DNA from 2 places in the Blautia sp. HCP28S3_G10 genome. Region 2 is predicted to be linked to the other one. Evidence: riboswitches for the same ligand, from Rfam matches in the RefSeq annotation. Region 2 holds a riboswitch; the other holds the start of a gene.
The links. Region 2 has a riboswitch for cobalamin ahead of ACTNB8_RS14035 (Ig-like domain-containing protein). Riboswitches for the same ligand answer to the same signal wherever they lie in the genome.
Positions count from the first base shown of each region.

Region 1: it holds a riboswitch for cobalamin, as region 2 does, so the genes downstream of both, ACTNB8_RS01325 (sirohydrochlorin cobaltochelatase) here and ACTNB8_RS14035 (Ig-like domain-containing protein) in region 2, are expected to answer to the same signal.

Region 1 is NZ_JBQHUL010000002.1:12,037-22,804, reverse strand. It holds gene ACTNB8_RS01360 (hypothetical protein) at 1-584, opposite strand, end outside; gene ACTNB8_RS01355 (efflux RND transporter permease subunit) at 643-2,712, opposite strand; gene ACTNB8_RS01350 (TetR/AcrR family transcriptional regulator) at 3,005-3,616, shown strand; gene ACTNB8_RS01345 (ABC transporter ATP-binding protein) at 3,664-4,791, opposite strand; gene ACTNB8_RS01340 (FecCD family ABC transporter permease) at 4,791-5,807, opposite strand; gene ACTNB8_RS01335 (ABC transporter substrate-binding protein) at 5,823-6,995, opposite strand; gene ACTNB8_RS01330 (hypothetical protein) at 6,996-7,973, opposite strand; gene ACTNB8_RS01325 (sirohydrochlorin cobaltochelatase) at 8,091-9,449, opposite strand; cobalamin riboswitch at 9,603-9,784, opposite strand; gene ACTNB8_RS01320 (Na+/H+ antiporter NhaC family protein) at 9,862-10,768, opposite strand, start outside.
Region 2 is NZ_JBQHUL010000042.1:4,454-15,221, forward strand. It holds gene ACTNB8_RS14025 (leucine-rich repeat domain-containing protein) at 1-641, shown strand, start outside; gene ACTNB8_RS14030 (hypothetical protein) at 951-1,955, shown strand; cobalamin riboswitch at 2,040-2,169, shown strand; gene ACTNB8_RS14035 (Ig-like domain-containing protein) at 2,390-6,958, shown strand; gene ACTNB8_RS14040 (HdeD family acid-resistance protein) at 7,133-8,119, shown strand; gene ACTNB8_RS14045 (ABC transporter substrate-binding protein) at 8,459-9,733, shown strand; gene ACTNB8_RS14050 (carbohydrate ABC transporter permease) at 9,808-10,662, shown strand; gene ACTNB8_RS14055 (carbohydrate ABC transporter permease) at 10,662-10,768, shown strand, end outside.

The DNA of each region.
Region 1 (10,768 bases), on a different contig from region 2:
TTTCTCTTTCCATCTGAAAGGACTTTTCCATTATCAACAGTAACATTTGTAAAGTTATCCACAGGAAGGATCATTGCAGTTGCCATTACAAACGGCGCATACATGTCTTCTGTTTTGTTGCCGACTTTTGTTTTATTTTTTACATTATTCGTGTAATTTACTTCTATTTTAAGATGTCCACTCTTTCCAGCAAGATCATCTGCACTTACCTGAACACCGTCCATATAATATTTAATGCTCATAGATACCGGAAGTTCTTTGTCGGAAGTTCCCTGATAATATATATCTTTGTCATCTGTATTCCATGTAAGATTACTGCCATCCTGACTGAATGTTTCATCACCTTTGACATTTTTGATATCTTTCAGATCTGATGTATCTGAAAGATCACCTGCTGATGCGGAGTTCTTCAGCCAGTCAGATACTGTGATTTCTTCCGGTGTTCCGTCAGCTGCCGCATTTACATATACAGTCTCTTCTTTGGAGATACCGCTGTCCGCTGCCATTACCGGGCTTACTGCCATTACAGCCGCCATTCCGGCTGCTACAGAAGCTGCCACTGCTTTTTTTCTGTTTCTGTTCATTTTATACGACTCCTTTTCTGCCATTCGGCTTCATAAAAAATAGTTAACCTGATGTAATTTATTTCTTATCCGGTAAAAATCCCTTTGATGTATGGACGATGATCGGATCAAAAATCATAAACATTGCAGGAAGAACCAGCAATACTACGATCGTACTTACTACAGCACCTCGTGCCAGAAGTGTACAGATGGAACCGATCATGTCAACCTTTGAATACAGGGCTACACCAAATGTTGCCGCAAAGAAACTACATCCGCTGATAATGATCGACTTCATTGAAAACTTGTGTGCAATAGAAACAGACTCTTTTTTGCTCTTTCCGAGGTGACGCTGTTTCTGATAGTTACTTGTCATCAGGATCGCATAGTCAACCGTTGCACCAAGCTGGATTGCTCCGATTACGATGCTTGCTACGAACGGAAGTGTGACTCCCTGATAATAAGGAATTGCCATGTTTACAAAAATTGCAAATTCAATAACTGCCACAAGGATAAACGGCAGTGAAATTGATTTGAACACCAGAAGTATGATCACGAAGATGGCTGCAATAGAAAGGATATTTACCCTCTGCAGGTCAACGTCTGTGGTATCCTGAAGGTCTTTCATAAGAGGTGCCTCACCGATAACCATGGATTCCGGACTGTATTCTTTTACAATCTTCTGGATCTCTGCAAGCTGTGCATTACATTCATCCGTTGCTGAAGAATACTCAGAACAGATAAACTGTATCTCATAATCATCAGATGCCAGCATACTCTTCAAATCAGATGGAAGCATGGATTCCGGAAATGTTGGTCCGATGAAGGAATTAAGTCCCAGAGCCCATTTAACTCCATCTACTTTATCCATACGATCAAGCATTTCTGTTTTCTGCTGGCTGTCAAGACCATTTTTCAGAAGTACCATATGTACAGTACTCATATCAAACTCATCTTTTAGCTTATCATTTGCAACATTACTTGGTAATGTGGAAGGAAGTGATTTATCAATATTGTAATAAATCTGTGTATGATTGTTTCCGTAAATTGCCGGGAACAGCATTACCAGGAAGATGATGATCCATACTTTATAGTGCTTTGTAATAAATTCTGACGCTCTGTCAAGATTCGGTATCAGTGCTCTGTGTCTTGTCTTTTCGATAGCTTTGTCAAAAAGAAGGATCATAGCCGGAAGTATTGTTATACAACAGATAACTCCGATTACAACACCTTTTGCCATTACGATACCCATATCACGTCCAAGTGCAAAAGTCATAACACAAAGCGCAAGAAAACCGGCAATTGTAGTTACAGAACTTCCTGCTACAGATTTAAATGTATCTGCAATGGCATGAGCCATAGCTCTGTCTTTGTCTTCATATTTCTTCTTATATGCCTCAAAAGAGTTCAGAAGGAAAATGGAGTAGTCCATTGTAACACCCAGCTGAAGTACTGCTGTCAGGGATTTTGTGATGTAACAAACACTCCCCAGGAAAATATTGGATCCCAGGTTATAGAGAACCGCCAGTCCTACACTTAAGAGGAACAGAACCGGAACCACCAGTGAATCCATGAAAAGACAAAGAACAAGAAAAGAAAGCACTGCTGCAACTACTACATAGATTGGCATTTCTTCCAGTGCCACGTTCTTGATATCGGTAACAACGCCTGACATACCGCTGATATAACATTCTTTTGTTGCTACCTTACGCATCTCTGTTACAGCTTCCATTGCCGCATCAGAAGAAGTGGTATTGTCAAAGAGTGCAATCATCATTGTGGCATCGCCTTTAAAAAATACATTTTTAATTTTGGTCGGGAGCATATCCACCGGAAAACTCAGGTCTGCCACACTGTCATACCAGAGTACATCTTCCACATGATCGATATCTTCAAATTTTGCTTTCAAAGCAGCCACGTCTTTCATATCCATGTTTTCTACAACAACCATGGAAAAGGCGCCCATTCCGAATTCATCTACCATGATATCCTGACCCTCTACTGTTTCCAGAGACTCCGGAAGATAGCTCAGAATATCATAATTAACTCTTGTTGCCGCAATTCCGATCACTGACGGAACCAGAAGCACCAGACCGATCAATACGATCAGTACCTTATGCTTTGCGATCCATTTTCCTACCTTAATCATTACTGCCTCCTTAATTGTCCTGCCGTTTTTGTCTACAGCAATTTTGTTGTTACTGTCCAAGTTGCTGTGAACGGAGTGAACAGTAACATTTTATTGATTCTTTTTATCATTTATGACTATCAGTCATTTTCTTTATCCGAATAGAGTTATATAATAAAACTGACTGATAGTCAATATCCATTTTCCACAAAGTGTCCAAAAATAAACAGCTTATTTTTTCAATATTGACTTTTAGTCATTTTTGTCTATAATAGTTGACGAATGGATATATTTTATACAGGGAGGTCTTCTCATGGGAAAATTAGAACTGAATAAAAAGAAAAAAGAAGATGCTCTGTACAATACGGCATTTGAACTTTTTACGACCAAAGGTCCCAACAAGACGACTATCTCAGATATCGTAGAAAAAGCCGGTGTGGCCAAAGGTACCTTTTATTTATATTTCAAAGATAAATACGACATCCGCAACAAACTTGCCTCGCACAAAACAAAGGATCTTTTTTATGCAGCATATCAGGCTGTTATAGAAAATCACATCACCGGATTTCCTGCACAGCTTCATTTTATGATTGATCATATTCTGGAAAATCTGAAAAATGATTCCCAGCTTCTGATCTTTGTTTCCAAGAATCTTTCCTGGAGTGTTTTTCAGGCAGCTCTCGAAGGCCAGATGCCTGATGCAGACTGTAAATTTTATGATATGTACCTTCAGCTTATAGCGCAGGACTCCCGCACTTATGAGCATCCAGATCTTCTGCTTTTCTCTGTGATCGAGCTTGCAAGTTCTACCTGCTACAACTGCATCCTGTACCAGCAGCCGGTTCCTCTGGAAGAATATATGCCTTATCTCCACAAATCCATTGACGGCATCCTTGCCAGTTATACTACTGCTTCTGCAAATTGAATAATTTTATATATTTCTGTACAAATAAAAACAGCCGATTGTCATGATCAGCTGTTTTTCTGTTTCATATATTCAGTTATTGTAATCAGTTTTCCCTCTTTACGGGCTATTTCAGACAATTCCCGATTTCCTGCATTCATTTTTCCAAACACATCCACACAGCAGATCACCTGTTCACAGGAATCCAGCCATTTTCTGGCTGTCTCAAGATTTTTCTCACTGATTTCCTCAAAAGGCTCTTCTGCGATCACTTCTGTAGCAAGCACTTTCGCCACCTCATGATCCATATCATTCTTATGGATCACCCCGGTCACAAACGGTATGCCTGCCCTCTGCAGTTTACGGTAAACAGGAATTCCTGTTCCATTTCCACCGATCACAAAAATCTTCGGTGTTCCCTTCGGTGATTCCATCTCCAGACATCCAAATGAAGCATTATAGCTTCCCGTTGTGATTCCATAAAGATGATGGATATATTCTGATGTAAAAATTTCCTCCGGTATTCCGTATTTTTCGATTTTATCACCATGAACACAGATCACCTTGTCAGATATCTTCTGTGCAAGATCCAGTTCATGAAGTGACATCAGAACAGCCGTTCCGTTTTCCAGGACCATTTTCTTAAGAATTGCAAGTAATTCCAGCTTATGGCGGATATCCAGAAATGAAGTCGGTTCATCCAGAACAATAATCTCCGGTTCCTGACAGATAGCCCTTGCAAGAAGGATCCTCTGCCTCTGACCATCACTGATCGCAGTAAAATCTCTGTCTTTAAATTCCAGTGCATGAACCATCTCCATAGCTCTGTGAACTTTCTCCCAGTCTTCTTCTCCCAGAATCCCGAGTGTTCCTGTATACGGATAGCGCCCTGTTGCAACAATATCTTCACAGGACATAAGTTCCGGACGTATTCGTTCTGTCATAACAACAGCAAGACGCCTTGCCACTTCTTTTCCCGACATATGATTCATCATTTCATTATTCAGATAAACAGTTCCGCCTACCAGTTTCAGCTGCCTGGTCATACTTTTCAGGATAGTGGATTTTCCTGCACCGTTTGGTCCGATCAACGTCAGGATTTCGCCCTTTTTCAGCTGAATCTCAATATTTTTTATCAGCGGCTTTCCATCATAGCCGACTGTCATCTGTTCTGTACGGACAAAAAAATCTCCCATTATGCATTCCTCTTCCTGTGAATCATGATATAAATAACGATCGGTGCTCCGAAGACAGCCGTTACAGAACTTATGCTAAGCTCTGTCGGTGCAAATACTGTTCTTGCAATAAGGTCACAGAACAGACAGAATACTGCTCCGCCGAGAAAACAAGCTGGAATTACCAGTATCGGTTTTGAGGTCTTCAGAAGACTTTTTACCAGATGCGGCACAGCAATTCCAACAAATGATATCGGGCCTGCAAAAGCAGTCACACATGCAGAAAGAATACTGGACAGCAGAATAAGCGCCACACGGAACACCTTAATGTTCACGCCCATATTCTGCGCATACCCCTCTCCCAGCTGATATGCACCGATCGGTTTTGACATCAGAAATGTAATGATCAAAACCGGCACTACCACGATTGTCATAACTTTTACATTATCCCAGCTTGTGCCTGAAAAACTTCCCAGTGACCAGTTATGAAGATTGACAATATTGGAATCATCTGCAAATGTCACAACAAAATCAGTAACTGCTGAGCAGATGTATCCAATCATAATTCCGCAGATAACAAGCATTGACATCTGTCTGATTTTTTTTGCAACAGCAAGCACAAATCCCATTGAGATCATTGAACCTGCAAAAGCTGCAATGATCATGATACCTGAAGTTGCCACCATTGATTTTCCAAGAAGATAGATCATTACCAGAGCAACCACCAGTTTGGCTCCGGAAGAAATTCCCAGAACAAATGGACCTGCAATTGGATTTCCGAAAAACGTCTGCAGAAGAAAACCAGACACAGACAGTGCTCCTCCAAGGATCACTGCAGCGAGAATTCTCGGCATACGAATCTCCCATACAATATTATAAGCTGTTTCCTGTCCGTTTCTGCAAAACAGAATATCAAATACTTCCTTCAATGAAATATCAATACTTCCTGCATTAATATTCCATACTATAAAAAAGCACAGCAGAAATATCAGCAGAACAAACGAAATCAGATATCTGAACTGTAATTTCTTCCGCATATTGCGTTCCTTCCTTTATTTAAGTTTATGCATGTACGTCAGTGTATCCAGATCCGGATCATCAGATGTAAGCATGGTATGAATATCCTCGATCATTGTTCCCAGTTCCATCGTCTCCTGAAAAAGATTCTGTGAAGTACACCATACATTTCCATCCTTCACTGCCTTGAAATCTCCCAGAAGTGCACTCTTTGAAAGCAGCTGATCCACAGATGACAGTTCACCGTCAATTGTGCTGTTATAAATAATATAATCCGCATCTTTTGCTCCGGCATAAAACTCTTCCATCTGCATATTCATCGTAGAAAGAGCGTTTTCATCTCCAAGATCGTCAAAAATGTATTTACCTCCGGCCAGCTCAATCATCTTTGACACATAGTCATTAGATTTTCGAACATTGGCAGCCCCGATAGAATTAATGTAAAAAAATGCAACGGTTTTACCTGTATTATCACTGTCTTCCACTGATTTCAGTTTCTCCACCTGTTCCTGAAAAAGTTCATCAGCCATATCTTCCTTGCCAAGGAGAACTCCGTAGAGTTTCAGCCACTCTGTTCTTCCCAGAGGATAACTCTCATAGCTGGAATGCTCCACAAGAACAGGTATTCCAAAACTTTCCAGTTTTTCTTTAACTTCCGGTGAATGAGAAATCATTGTAGATTCTATTGCAAGTCCACAGTTTTTGGAAAGGATCAGTTCGTAATCCGGCGCACTGTATTTTCCTGCAAAAAGAATACTTCCGTCTTCCAGTGCTTTTTTTGCCTCATCAATATACCATCCGTCTGCATCAGTCCCGGAAAGGCTGATGCTGTCAAGCCCATCCAGTGCGCAGAAAAGATCCATAGCAGATGTTGCCACAAGATAAATATTCTGCACTGGTTTATGTATCACTGCAATATCTTTGTCCAGACCTTCCGGTGCATCTTTTCCTTCCGGAACAAGAAGGAACTGCCCGTCTCCTTCAATTGTGATCAGCGCATATCCACCTTCATAGTAATCTACGGAAAACTGATCCGCATACTGAAGTTCCAGACTGTGATCATATTTAAGTCCTGCAAGATCCGTCTTCGTCTCAGTACTCTGTTCAGTCTTTGTTTCCGTTTCTGATGTTTCTGCCATTACCGGAGTCACCGCCAGAAGAGATGTGCTGAGCGCCAGGCTTACCAATATATGTATCTTCTTTTTCATTTATTTATCTGCCTCTTTGATACTCGAAGAATCAAACTGTAACGTATAATCAATTTCATGTGGAGTACTCATAGCTACAGTATCTGCGGTAACTTCCATCGGATAATCAAAACCGTCTACCGGAATCTCAAAGGTAGAATTTCCATCTTTATTTACAGGTTCATATTTCTTATCTCCAACCAGCATATAATCATAATTTGGACTGCTCCATACGATTGTTGCTGTAACGTCCCCATCTTTCACCTCAATTGCTGCCGGAGACTCTATTGTAGCACGTCCTGTTCCGCCTTCCATGGTTACTTCAACTGTATAACTGCCATCTTCCAGCTTCAGATCTTCTGCTGTCATTTTCTTTGTATCTTCAGAACCTTCTCCCGCGCTGTCATCTGCTTTTACAGGGTTTGTGACTTTTACTTTATGGTCATACCATTTATCTTTTTTACCAATAAGTGCAACATCAAATTCCTCATCAATAGCAGGTACTGGAATATCAAATCCATACACTTTTTCTGAGTATCCGTCGCTGTATGTTACTTCATCTTCTGTTGGCTCAAGGAGTTCTGCGCCCTCCTTTTTTGCATCTTCTGCTGTTCCCATAAACAGATTCAGGATTCCTTTGCCTTTCAGGTTCACATGAATTGTCATCTTACCGTCTTTAACAACCAGTTCACCTTTGCCGTCCTTCGCTTCATTTACTGCAAACATGCTGCTGTCCGTGTCAAATTCCGCAGTATATACTCCATCCTCAAGAGTTGTATCTGCTGCACTGTCTGTCGTACCATTTTCTTCTTTTGCTATTTCTTCTGCAGTATCTTCCTGATTGTCTTCTTTGGAATCAGCTTTCTCAGTTTCACTGACCTCACCGTCTTTTACTGCTGTCTGCACAGTTTTGATTCCGCCTGCCATAACAGGGCTGAAACTTCCCAGTACCATAGCACTACTTAATGCACATACCATTAAAGCCATTGAACGTTTCATAATAATACTCTCCTTTGTTATATTTACAGAAACTGCCCGGAAGTCATCTCAAACCTCCGGGCAGCTGTAATTATTACTCTCAGACCTGAACGCTACTGCCCAGGCCAGTATTTCTTATTATTCAGCAGCCTCTGTATCTTCTGCTGTTTCATCTGTTGTTTCTGCATCTGCAGCTTCTTCTGTATCTTCTGAATCAGATACTTCTGCTCCATCTTCTGCTCCAAGAGAATCGATAGCATCTTTTGTATGAGCTACATACAGATCTTCAACAGCTTCGATTCTTCCAAGACCTGCGATCTGGCAGTCTACACTGTCAAATGCACCAGCTGCTTCAAACTGACTCTTCCAGGAATCTTCATCATCACCAGCCATATCGTTGTTTGCATGATCACCTGCAACAACCATCAGCGGACGAAGAACAACTTTCTTAAATCCGGCATCTTTGATTTTCTCAATAACAGCCTGGCATTCTGTATCTTCCGGCTTACCTTCTACAGTTCCAATGAAAGCATTTGTAAATCCAAGATCTTCCATCTGTGTCTGCATCTGATCATATGTAACGTTAGCTGTATGAGATGTTCCATGTCCCATGAATACAAATGCTGTGCCGTCATCGGCTGCTGCTTTCATATCATCGTATCCTGCTTCTTTGCATGCTTCATCTGTGATAGCCTGAGCAACTGCTTTCTTGTCATCATTGATTACTGTAGCATCATCTCCAACTTCTCCAAGCATTGGCTCTGCAATGGCAACAGATTCAAATTTATCTTTATAATTATCAATTACTCCTACCATTTCATCGTATTCAGCGCCATGCATCAGATGTGTAGGCTGAACAACAAGATTTTTAACTCCGTTATCAACTGCACGCTCAAGAGCCTGATCCATGTTGTCAATATATTCATCATCTCTTGCTTCTACGTGGTTGATGATGATCTGTGCTGTGAAAGCACGTCTTACTGACCAATCCGGATATGCTTCCTGAAGAGCATCTTCGATTCCTTTGATGTCTTCTGCACGACTGTCGTTGAAAGAAGTTCCAAAGCTTACTACAAGAAGTTCGTTTTCACCAATCTCATCCTGGTTACGCGGATCATCGTTAGATGCATCACCTGTATCAGCGCCGAAATATTCCGGACTTGCTTCTTCGCCTTCTACCAGTTCTTTCTGCGCATCTGTAAGAGCATCCCATGCTTCTTTTGCAGCTTTGCAGTCTTCATCTGTTGTATCAGTTCTTTCCTGAACATAAATCTTGTCAATGAGAGCAGCTACATTATCTGCTGCTGCCTGATCATCAGAAGCTTCTCCGTCTTCTGCTTCAGCATCGTCTTCTGCTTCAGCATCGTCCGTTGTTTCTTCTGCTGCATCTGCCTCTGTTGCAGTATCATCAGCAGCCATTGCGCTTACGCCACCCATCATGGATACAGTTGTTGCTGCCAGTAAAATGGCAAGTGCTTTTACAGTTTTGTTTTTCATTTCTTTATCCTCCTGTTTTCTATAGAAAATATAAAGTATGATATGGAAAATGCAAACCGCCTGCCATCACAAAAAAGCCTTTCACACACAGCAAAAGGATCCTCGCAACAGATTAAAACGGTACAATCAATTACTCGTGATCCGGAATGCATATTCCCGTACCAACAACAGGCAGGTTTCCTGGCTTATGAATCATCATAGTAATCTGCCTTCCCGGTTTTCCAGTGACTTATATTGTAGATTACTACTCCCCAAATACAGTGACGAGATCGTACAGGATTCTAACCTGTTTCCCTTTTAACTTTTTTATCAGCACCTGTTATTTTCTATATTTAATTTACAGACAGAATAGCACATTCACCTCAAGAATTCAATAGTCTACTTATGATTTTTGTTCTTTTTTACAAACTTTTTATACGTTCTTTTTCTTTCTGATAAACGCAGCGAAACATTCACAGACCGGAAGAAGATAAAGAAAAAAAGCTGCCAGTATGCTGATTTCCGATACACCGACTGCTGACAGTGGAACTGCACATGCAATTGACCAGGGAATCAAGGGTGCTATGACTACAGCACTGTCCTCCAGATATCCGGCCATTTTTTTCTGATCTTCTTCTGTTTTTTCGCACAGCTGTCTTGTAAGCATGATGGCAAGTGTCTGATTACATGCTACAATGCTCGTAATAACGGCAGTTACAAACACTGCAAGAAAAGGGAATGTTTTTTCAGCAAGTTCCTCCACAATTTTCTGTACATGATCCAGAATTCCGGTCTCCTGAAATATTCCTGAATATGATGAAGAGATACATACAATTGCCCCGACCTTAATCATGGAAACAATGCCTCCGCCATTCAACATGGCCGCCATCGCCGCATCACCGGAATGAAACCCGGTTATCAGAAGCTGTGAAAGCTCCTGCCAGCTTATACCCTGTGTAAAAACACATACAGGAACTGCCGTCAGAATACTCGCAAGCATTGAGATTTTTACCCCTGCCTGCAGCACAGACAATACCAGTATTACAACTGCAGGAAGAAGCGCAATCCAGCTGATCACAAACTGTCCGCTGAATATATGTACGAGATCCGGAAGTTCTGCGCTGCGCCCGGCTCTCATACTGATCAATCCATAGAGAATACAGCTAAGAACAAATGGTACTGCGGCACTTTTTATCATCGTTTTTATATTCTGATAAATATTGGTTTCAGTCAATTCCGCAACAAGAAGTGCACTTGTCGATACCGGCGAACAGCGGTCACCAAAATATACACCTGAAAGGATTGTCCCGCCAGTAAGCCATGGACTGATTTTCAACGCA
Region 2 (10,768 bases):
GCACAGCTATCAAAAAAATTGAAATGCCTGGAGTACGGGTTATTGGACAGGAAGCTTTTGGGGGGTGTGTGAACCTAACAGGGGCAACTCTTCCAGATACAGTAGAAACAATGGGAAATTCAGCCTTTTCCGGATGCAAACGGCTGACGTCTGTTCAAATAGAAAAAATGAGTCAGGATATGGTGATAAGACGGGACACTTTCCGTGACTGTGTCAGCCTGAAAGATATTCAGCTGCCTCAGAAAATAAAAACAATAGAAGATTTTGCGTTTTATAAATGCCAGAACCTGTCAGAGTTTTTCTTTTCGAAATGTATTCGGGAAATAGGAAATTCAGCATTTTATGGATGTGGTTTTACTGAACTGGAATTGACTGATGGACTGGAAAAAATTGGAGACAGTGCATTTTTGAAATGTCGAAATCTGGAATATGTCAGAATTCCTGAAAGTGTGAAGATTATAGGAAAATGGGCTTTCCATGGCTGCAATCGGCTGAAAGTTATTGAAATTGCCCACGAACCGGAAAATATAGGAGACTGGATTATTAATCGCAGTGTTACGGTGCGTTGCCATAAGAGCGGAAAAGTAGATAAGTATTGTAAAAAATTTCAGTTTAAAACAGAATATCTCAGTGAGAAATGAAAAATTGGTAAAATGTTAAGCTAGTAAAAAAACAGGAAGACATACTATGAGGATGGTTATTAATTTGTCGAAAAATGTCGAAAATTAAAGAAAATAAGAGATGAAAAAAGATTGAAAAAGAAAACCAGAGGTGTTACTATAAAATCAAAGCATATTTCTAACAGTTCAAGGCGATTTAGCCATCTCTTTTCTAAATTCATTTCAGAAATTCGTGCTTTTAAATTCCAATAAAAAATAAAAGCAGGGGTTCTGAATAATAAAATAAAGCACAAAATGTTCTTTGACTCCTGCAAAACAGGAGGTATGCCTATGGCAAAAAGAAAAAACAAAAAGCAGGCAATAATGAAGAAAACACAAGATACCGGTCAGTACCTGACAGCGAACAGAAATTACAAAGATACCGTGTTCAGATTACTGTTTTCTAACAGGAGAAACCTGCTGTCACTTTATAACGCAATTAATGGAACAGGGTATACTGATCCGGAAGAACTGGAGATTGCGACACTTGAAAATGCTATTTATATGGGAATGAAGAATGACCTGGCATTTATCATTAATACCAACTTGTTTCTTTATGAACATCAGTCAACATATAACCCGAATATGCCGCTACGAGATCTTTTCTACATATCCAGTGAGTATCAGAAACTGGTGAATAATAAATCACTTTATTCATCGAAACTGCAGAAGATTCCTGCACCAAGTTTTGTGGTATTTTATAATGGAAAGGAAAAAGAAGAGGATACCTGGGTGAGTTATCTGTCAGATGCATATGAAAACCAGGCAGGGGAGCCAAATCTGGAATTGAAAGTGATAACGCTGAATATCAATGAGGGACATAATAAAGAATTGATGGAACAGTGCCGGACACTAAAGGAATATGCACAATATGTAGAAAAAGTAAGGAAATATGCAAAAGATAAAGAACTGGATACAGCAGTAGAAGAGGCAGTAGATGAATGTATTCAGGAAGGAATTCTCGCAGAATTTCTGAGAAAACATAAGTCGGAGGTTAAAGCGATGAGTATATTTGAATATAACAAAGAAGAAGAGGAAAAGAAATTGCGGAAAGCTGAATATGAATATGGATATGAAGGTGGATTTGAGGCTGGACAAAGAGATGGATATAATGCCGGACAAAAAACCGGGTATGAAGCCGGACAAAAAACCGGGTATGAAGCCGGACAAAAATCGGGAATAAATGAGGTAATTGTTCGTATGATAAGAAGTAAAAAATACACAATCGATGATATTGCAGAAGTTTCTGGTGTGAGTGTAAAAGAAATCAGAAAAATTGCTGAGTCAATAGAATAAAAGCCTTTTTATTGCTGTGAAAATCGACAAAGGAATTGTAAATTATCTTATACAGTGGTATAATTAAATCCAATTAAAAAAGAAAAACAATTACCGGCTTTAAGTTCTTGTATTTTTTAGATTAAAAGGGAATCAGGTGGAAGTCCTGAACAGTCGTGCTACTGTATTTGTATATTACATAAGTCAGAAGACCTGCTTAAAGTTGCGGCTATTTATTACACGTTATGGTAAATAGATTGGGACATTGTTTTAAAATATTTTCATATATTATGGAAATATAAGCTATTGCGAATATAAGAAGCAGTAGTAGCGAAAGTCCCAGTTCAGGTATGCTGTATCCGGTAAATATAACATGGATAAACCAAGGCGTAATGTTCTGAATAAGGACATTACGTCTTTTTTGTTTATAAAAAAATCAAAAGGAGGAGCAAGAGTTGAAGAAAAAAGAATTATTCAACAGACTGACGGCGGTTTCTATGGCTGCAATGATGACCGTGACTATGCTGCCGGCAAATGCCTTTGCATCAGAAATCGATTTTGCTGATGACGGGCAGGAAGTAACAGCAGAGGTGGAAGCAGAGGATGATTCCAGCCAGGAGGCAGATGCTGCTGATATCGACGAAACAGAAGTGGCAGATGAAGCCACAGATGAGATCTCAATTGCAGAAGACAATGAGGAAGTATCAGCAGATGAAGGCTATGAGGATTTCAGCGATGAGATGGAGGCAGCTGGGGCTGAGACAGATGATGCAGCAGATGATACTACATTATCGGATGAGCAGAAAGCATTAAATGCTGCATATATTAAAAATAAAGATGCAAAATATTTTAATAATCCGGCTGCAACCAAAAGTGAGGATGGCCTTACATATACAGTTGCTTTGAAGAATCCTACAAATAACAGCAGTGTAAATGCAGTGGCATTTAATAATACTCCGATATCAGGTTATACATTTGGTGTGTATACGGATACAGAATATAGTAGCTGGATTAAACTGGTTGGAACATCAAGAGTAAGGATTTTAGAACGTCCTGCATATGCTGATGGTGCCAAAACTGTCAAGATATTGCTAGCACTTTATAAAACATCAGGTGATAAACCAGCAGCTGGAAGCGATATAGCAACTGCAAAGAAAACAGCTGCCGGATATCTCGAATTCAATCTTGTAATCCAGCCGAATGACCCTGCCTATACCATGGCATTCAAGGTTCAGAACAGCAAGACAAAAGAAGAGATTACAGATGCTGCAATAACATTTGAAAAAGGCTATTCAACTGTTTCCCCAACAGACAATGTATATAAAGTAGAAAATGGTTCTTCATATACTGTTACTGTAAAGAAAACAGGATATAATGATTATAAAGAAGAATTTACATTTACCGGTGATCCTAAAAACATCAACAGCACAAAGGTTATCAACATGAAACCAGTTGTTGAAAGAACGGTATCCTTCAAAATTGTTGACGAGAATACAGGTGAAGAGATTCCAGGTGCTGCTGAAAAGCTGCAGGTAAAAGAAGGCTACTCTACTACACTAAAAGCTGAGAATGACGGTACATACAAACTGACAGAAGATAAAAAATATAATTATTCTGTATCAGAAATTAAAAATTATAAGAATGTTTCCAGCACAGATTTCACTGTTACAGAAAATGACTCAGGCATGATAACTATCCCGATGGAAGTGGATATCTCTGAATACAAAGTAACTATTCAGCCGAAAGACGGAAATACAGAGATTACTTCTGCTGCAATAGAAGTTAACAGTGTTGAGATTGACTGGGATGATGAAGAAACAAGGAAGAAAGTGGATGCTCAGGCAGATGGCACTTATCTTCTCAGAAAAGGCACTAAGTACGAATACGAAATCAAAGCAGACGGATATAAGGCCGCTAAAGGAAGTTTTACACCTTCTGGCAACGATGAAAACATTACACTGCCTGTTCGCATGATAAAAGATGCGGAAGTATCTGAAGCAGACCAGCAGAAAGTAGATGCTGTTAAAAATAAATTTGACAGTGAACTTGGTGCCCTTTCTGTTCGATACAGTGAAAACCAGAATATCATTGAAGTTATTAAAAAGAAAATTGCATCATATACAGATATTGATACAACTGGTATAGAAACATATCTGCTGACATCAGAAAACATCAATGTGATAGGACTGGATGGAACTGTTCATTACAGAGCAAGAAAAATGGAAACTGGTTATGGTGTCAACAGTCAGTCTCTGGATGTTACTTTCCAGTTTGAATTGAATGGCGCAGTTGCAACTGCGACCCGGAGAATCATTGTAGGTTGGGACTGCAAGTATTTCAATAATCAGATGCAGGCAGAGTCAGAAAAACTGTCCTGGAATATGATCAAAGGTTCCAATGAAGATGCAGCAGCGGTAACAACCGACCTCAGCCTTCCACAGTGTATGAGTACCAGTGCAAAAACAGCATGGTCCGAGATTACATGGGAATCTTCCGATCCGGAAGTAATTACTTTTGAAGATACCGGTTATGGAATGATTTCTCCGAAAAAAGGTGTGATCCATCCTCGTCCGGCCGATACAGAAGTAACACTGACAGCTACATTCAAAGCAAATGACACACTGTTAAATGGCAATGTAGAGTCTGTAGATGATTTTGCAACATACACCAGAGAATTCAAGATCACTGTAGAAGGCACTCATATCGCACCGCCTACAGAAGAAGAACTGAAAGCTATCCTGGATAAATATTATACAGCAGACAGTATCAAAGATTTTGTAACAGATAAAAATGTGGATCTCAGTAATTGTCAGTCCGATCTTAAGCTGCCAAGATACACACGAATCAAAGATGATGACGGAAATCTTGTATTCAATAATAAAGAGATTACAGTAACTTCAGAGAATGAAGCAATCTCCATCAAACCATATTCATACAGAACTTACACAGATGTCTTCTATGATAAAGATATCACAGGTGACCTTGTGGTAACATTTACACGTCAGGGTGTAACTGTAGAAAAGAGAATTCCTGTAACAGTCAAACCTCTGTCAGAGGAAGCACTGGATGCAGAAGTTGCAATGATGGAGCAGGCCAAATTACATTACTTTGACGGAATCAATGACAGCGCAAATGTAGACAAAGACACTGTTAAGGAAAATCTCCATGCATTTAAAGAAATGACACTTGATGCAGCAGGAGAACCGGTATGGGCATATAATGTTAACGATGTAAAAGGAACAGGTATCATTGCTGATGATCTGTTTGATGATTCATGGATCATGGAAGGTGCAGGTTTTAACAAGTTCAAATCCTCCAATCAGGCAGTCATCACACATGACAATCTTCTGGTTCACAGAAGAGAAACAGACGAAGAGATTACAATTTCTTCTGTACTCAGTAGTGAGAGATATGGCGTATTTGCAAAGAACCATCCGGAAAATGCAAAACTTCAGAAACTGTATAAACAGCCTGTTTCTGTAACTGTAACTGTAAAAGGAACAAAAGCTCCGGCAGAAGGTCTTGCTGATCTGATCACAAGCACAGAAAAACTGTTAGGCGAGATCAAAGAAGGCAAGGAGCCAGGACAGTATCAGGAAGGAACAAAAGACAAACTTCAGGCAGCATTAACGGCAGCAAAAGAAGTACAGGCTAAAGAAGATGCCACAGATGCAGAACGTGAACAGGCGATCAAAGCGCTGAAGGCAGCAGTAAAAGAAGCAGAGGCAGCACAGAATGTTGTAGTTGCCGATGTAACAGTAAGAGTAAACCAGGCATCAGGGCAGCTTCCGATGGTTAAGAAACTGTCCGTAAAAGCAACAACAGCTGAATCTTACGGTTATGTAAAACCGGAAGAAATGAAAAACAAAGTAACAGCAGCAGATGCGTTCTATGCAATGAATGCAGCTGTATATGGTGAAGATTTCGAGAAAGAACCTGAGAAGTATCTTTCTATCGGTGAAAATGGCTGGGTAAATGTAATGTTCGGAAAGCCTGCATCAACAAGTAGCGGATACTATGTAAATAACGTATTTCCTGTAGATGAAAATGGCGTAGGAACAGTTGCAAATAACACTGTTCTTAAGAGTGGTGACGAACTGAGCTTCTTCTTCTACTCAGATACAAAAAACTGGAGTGATAAGTATCTCTACTTCAAAGACATGCCAGCCAAAGCAGAAGCAAAAGTTGCTTTCAATGTTACTCTGTTTGCAAATGGATATCCGACAGATACAGCAGTTGAAGGTGCAAAAGTAGCTCTCAAAAACACTGCAACAGGCGCAATTACAGAAGCTAAGACAAATGCAAAAGGTGTTGCAACGCTGAAAGCTGATCAGGCAGGAACATATCAGATTTATGTATCAGAAGCACCATATAAATATTATATTGTACCAAGTGCAGATATTACAGTTGCAGCCCATACACACAGCTACACATGGAAAACTGTTTCCAAAGCAACTGTATTCCAGCCTGAAAAACAGGAAGGAACATGCTCTGTATGCGGTGAAAAGTCAACAAGAACTGTTGGAAACAAACTTACAGCAACAATCAAACTGAATGCAAAATCCATTAAGCTTCAGAAGAAACAGACAACTAAGAAGATCAAAGTTACAATGGCAAATGGCGATTATGTTAAATCCTGGAAATCCAGCAACAAGAAGATTGTAACTGTTAATAAGAACGGTGTGATCAAAGCAGGCAAGAAGACAGGAAAGGCAAAAATCACAGTAACACTTGCAAGTGGTAAGAAAGCAACACTGAAAGTCAAAGTTCAGAAAGCTAAAGTAACAACGACCAAGATTACCGGCCTGAAATCCAAAGTGACAATAAAGAAAGGTGAAAAACTTGCACTGAAAGCAAATCTGAAACCACTGACAACACAGAACAAAGTAACTTATAAATCTTCCAATAAGAAAGTGGCAACTGTCAATAAGAAAGGTGTCATTACAGCAAAGAAAAAAGGTACAGTAAAAATTACTGTTAAGTCAGGCAAAAAGACAAAAGTAATCAAAGTAACAGTTAAATAATAAGAAATACAGGCAGGCTGGATTTTACTGACAAAAGTAGAACAGCCTGCCTGTTCTTATGTATGTTGGAAAAATCATGATTGTAACAATTATAAGAGAATGACCTATAGACGAAGAAATAAAAAGAGGGTATACTGTTTTTAGAAAAAAGCGAAATGAAAGGGGTACTATCCAATGTGGGAGAAAATCAGCAGGATACTGAAGGGGCAGATCATCACTTCCGTGCTTTATATTGCATTCGGAGTCTGTCTGGTGCTTATGCCTGTCAACATGGTAAACATTATCTGCAAATTTGTATTTGGAATATTGTTGATACTTGTAGGTATTTATCACATACTCATCTATGTGGCAGAGAAACTCAGCGCAACTATATTTGATCTGTTTTCAGGAGGCATACTTCTTGTATTGGGAATCTTTTTGTTTATGAATCCTCAGGTAGTAGTGAAACTTCTTCCAACCCTTCTTGGAACCTTCATTCTTGTAGACAGTATCTGGACGCTGAAAGGCAGCTTTCGTCTCAGAAAAAGAGACCAGGGAACTTGGAAAGCACTTCTTATAGGAAGTCTGATTTTTATTGCACTCGGTATTGCTCTTATCATGAATCCGTTTGCTGCAATAAAATATACAGTCATGTTTGCAGGAGGAATCTTTGTTGTTAACGGAATCACAGATGTTATATTCTGGGCAATGCTGAAACGTGGACTGAAAGAACTGAAACAGGATCTGGAAGCTGTTGACACGGAAGGCGAGTTTACAGAAGAAAATCAGACAGGCAGTGAATATGAGCACGAAATACAGCCTGAACCAGCCGAACCTGAACCAGAGTATGCACCCTGGAGCTCCAGAATGGAAGTCTGGAAAGAATCCGAAGAGGGAAAAACAGTCGAAGATCCTGAGCAGGACGGTGATACACAGGACAACTTAGAAGAAATATCTGTAACACCGGAAACATCAGAAAATCCGGACGAATCAGAAACAGAAGGAGAGGATTCACAGTCAGCAGATACATTCAGTGACCAGGAATCCGTACATCCAGACATGAACAATGCGTCAAATGTCGTATCGCAGGCAACCATAACCGACTCAGATCTTTCCGACACCAAAGACGAAAGTCTTTTATCAGTTTTCTCACGAAAACGAAAATCCCGTAAAGAAGACTGACATCAAAGATCAGCATAAAAATTGAGCTGTTACTGCACTGGAACCAGGCACATAAACCCGCATTTACTGACCTGAAAAACCTTGATCACTTATCACAAGCTACAACATAATACAGAACTCCCGTTATACATAAGCCCGGGGGTGTGAAGAGGGGACTGGCAAGGTCCCCTCTCATATTTTTTTCATTTTTTAAAATATAAGATTTCTAAAATATAAGATATTCTTAAAAAAAGAACACAAATCTTGATTTTTTATCATGGTGTAAAAACTCTCCAAAAACTATAATAAAATCAACTTAAAAAAGAACAAATTATACAAGTAAAGGAGAGAAAAAACACTATGAAAATGAAAAAATTAACAGCAATGGGAATGGCAGTTATGATGGCAGCAACCATGATTCCGGCAGTACCGGCTATGGCAGATGGTGGCGGAAAAGTTTATTATCTGAACTTCAAACCGGAACAGGATGAAGCTTGGCAGAATCTTGCAAAAGCATATACAGAAGAGACAGGAACAGAAGTAACAGTTGTAACAGCAGCTTCCGGACAGTATGAGACAACTCTTCAGTCTGAAATGGCAAAAAGCGATGCACCTACACTGTTCCAGGTAAACGGACCTGTAGGACTGAAAAACTGGAAAGATTATTGCTATGATCTTACAGATGCTGAAATCACAAAAGGCCTTACATCTGACGCATATGAACTGAAAGACGGTGATGCAGTAGATGGTATCGCATACGTAATCGAGTCCTATGGACTGATCGTAAACAAAACCTTACTTGAAAAAGCAGGCTATACTCTGGACGATATCAAGAGCTATGATGATCTGAAAAAAGTTGCAGATGACATTCAGGCAAGAAAAGATGAACTCGGAGTAAAAGGCGCTTTCACATCAGCAGGTATGGATGGTTCTTCTGACTGGAGATTCAAGACACATCTTGCAAACCTTCCGATCTACTACGAATACAAAGAAGACGGAATTGATGACACAGATGCGATCAAAGGAACATACCTTGATAATTACAAAAATGTTTTTGATCTGTACATCACAGATTCTACCTGTGAAGGATCTGAACTTTCTGCAAAAACAGCAGATGACTCAAGAAACGAATTTATCAACGGTGATGCTGTATTCTATCAGAATGGTTCCTGGGAATACGCAGAACTGTCCAAGACATACAGTGACGATGAACTGGCTATGATCCCGATCTACTTCGGTGTAGATGATGAAAACGAAGGTCTTGCAACAGGTACTGAAAACTACTGGTGTGTAAACAAAAATGCATCTGAAGAAGATGTTCAGGCAACACTTGATTTCATGAACTGGTGTGTAACATCTGAAGCCGGAACAAAAGCAATGGCAGAAGATATGGGATTCACAATTCCTTTCAAAACAGCTCAGGCTCCTACAAATGTATTTGTAAAACAGGATGCTGAATACACAGAAGCAGGCCTGACACCTGTATCATGGAACTTCACAACAATGCCTTCCGAAGAATGGAAAAACGGTCTTGGTACGGCACTTACTGCATATGCAGCAGAAACAGGTTCCTGGGACGACGTTGTAAGCGCATTTGTTGATGGATGGGCAACAGAAAAAGCACTTTCTGAATAATCCGGAATAAATCAAACAGCAACAGGGAGGCAGATGTTCTGGCCTCCCTGTATTAACGAAAAGAGGGAGATTTTATGGTAGGAAAGACAATCAAAAAGTGGTGGCCGATTTTTGTACTGCCTACATTTGCAGCATTTGTGATCGGTTTCCTTTGGCCTTTTATCTGGGGCATCTATCTTTCGTTCTGTAAGTTCACAACTGTACAGGATGTGACTTTTGTAGGATTTTCAAATTATTCCAAGATTTTACTGGATAATACATTCAGTCATTCATTCTGGCTGACAGTTATCTTTGCATTTGTATCAAGTATCCTGATCAATGTGCTGGCATTCTTCATTGCGCTTGCACTCACAAAGGGATACAGAGGAACCAATGCATTTCGTACAGTATTCTTCATGCCGAACCTGATTGGCGGTATTGTACTTGGTTATATCTGGCAGACATTGCTGAATGGACTTCTTTCAAAATGGGGTCAGCCACTTCTGTCACTTTCTGCAAGAAATGGCTTTATTGGTATGCTGATTCTTCTGATGTGGCAGCAGATTGGTTATATGATGATCATTTATATTGCAGGACTGAATAACGTATCACCGGATCTGATCGAAGCAGCAAAGATCGACGGTGCTACAAACAGACAGATCCTGTTCAAGATCAAAATCCCGATGATCATGCCATCTGTAACAATCTGTACATTCCTGACACTGACAAATGGATTTAAGATGTTTGACCAGAACCTTTCTCTTACAGGTGGAGATCCTGGCAAGCAGTCACAGTTACTGGCTCTTAATATTTATGATACATTCTATGCAAGAAGCGGACCACAGTGGAAAGGTATCGGCCAGGCGAAGGCCGTTGTATTCTTCCTTCTGGTCATCATCATTGCGCTTGTTCAGCTTAGAGCAACATCATCCAAGGAGGTGCAGCAGTAATGGAAAACAAGAAAAAAAGTCCTCTTGCGACAATCATCCTTACGATCGTCTGTGTTCTCTGGATGTATCCGATTTTACTGATTTTTATCAACGCACTGAAGAAAGA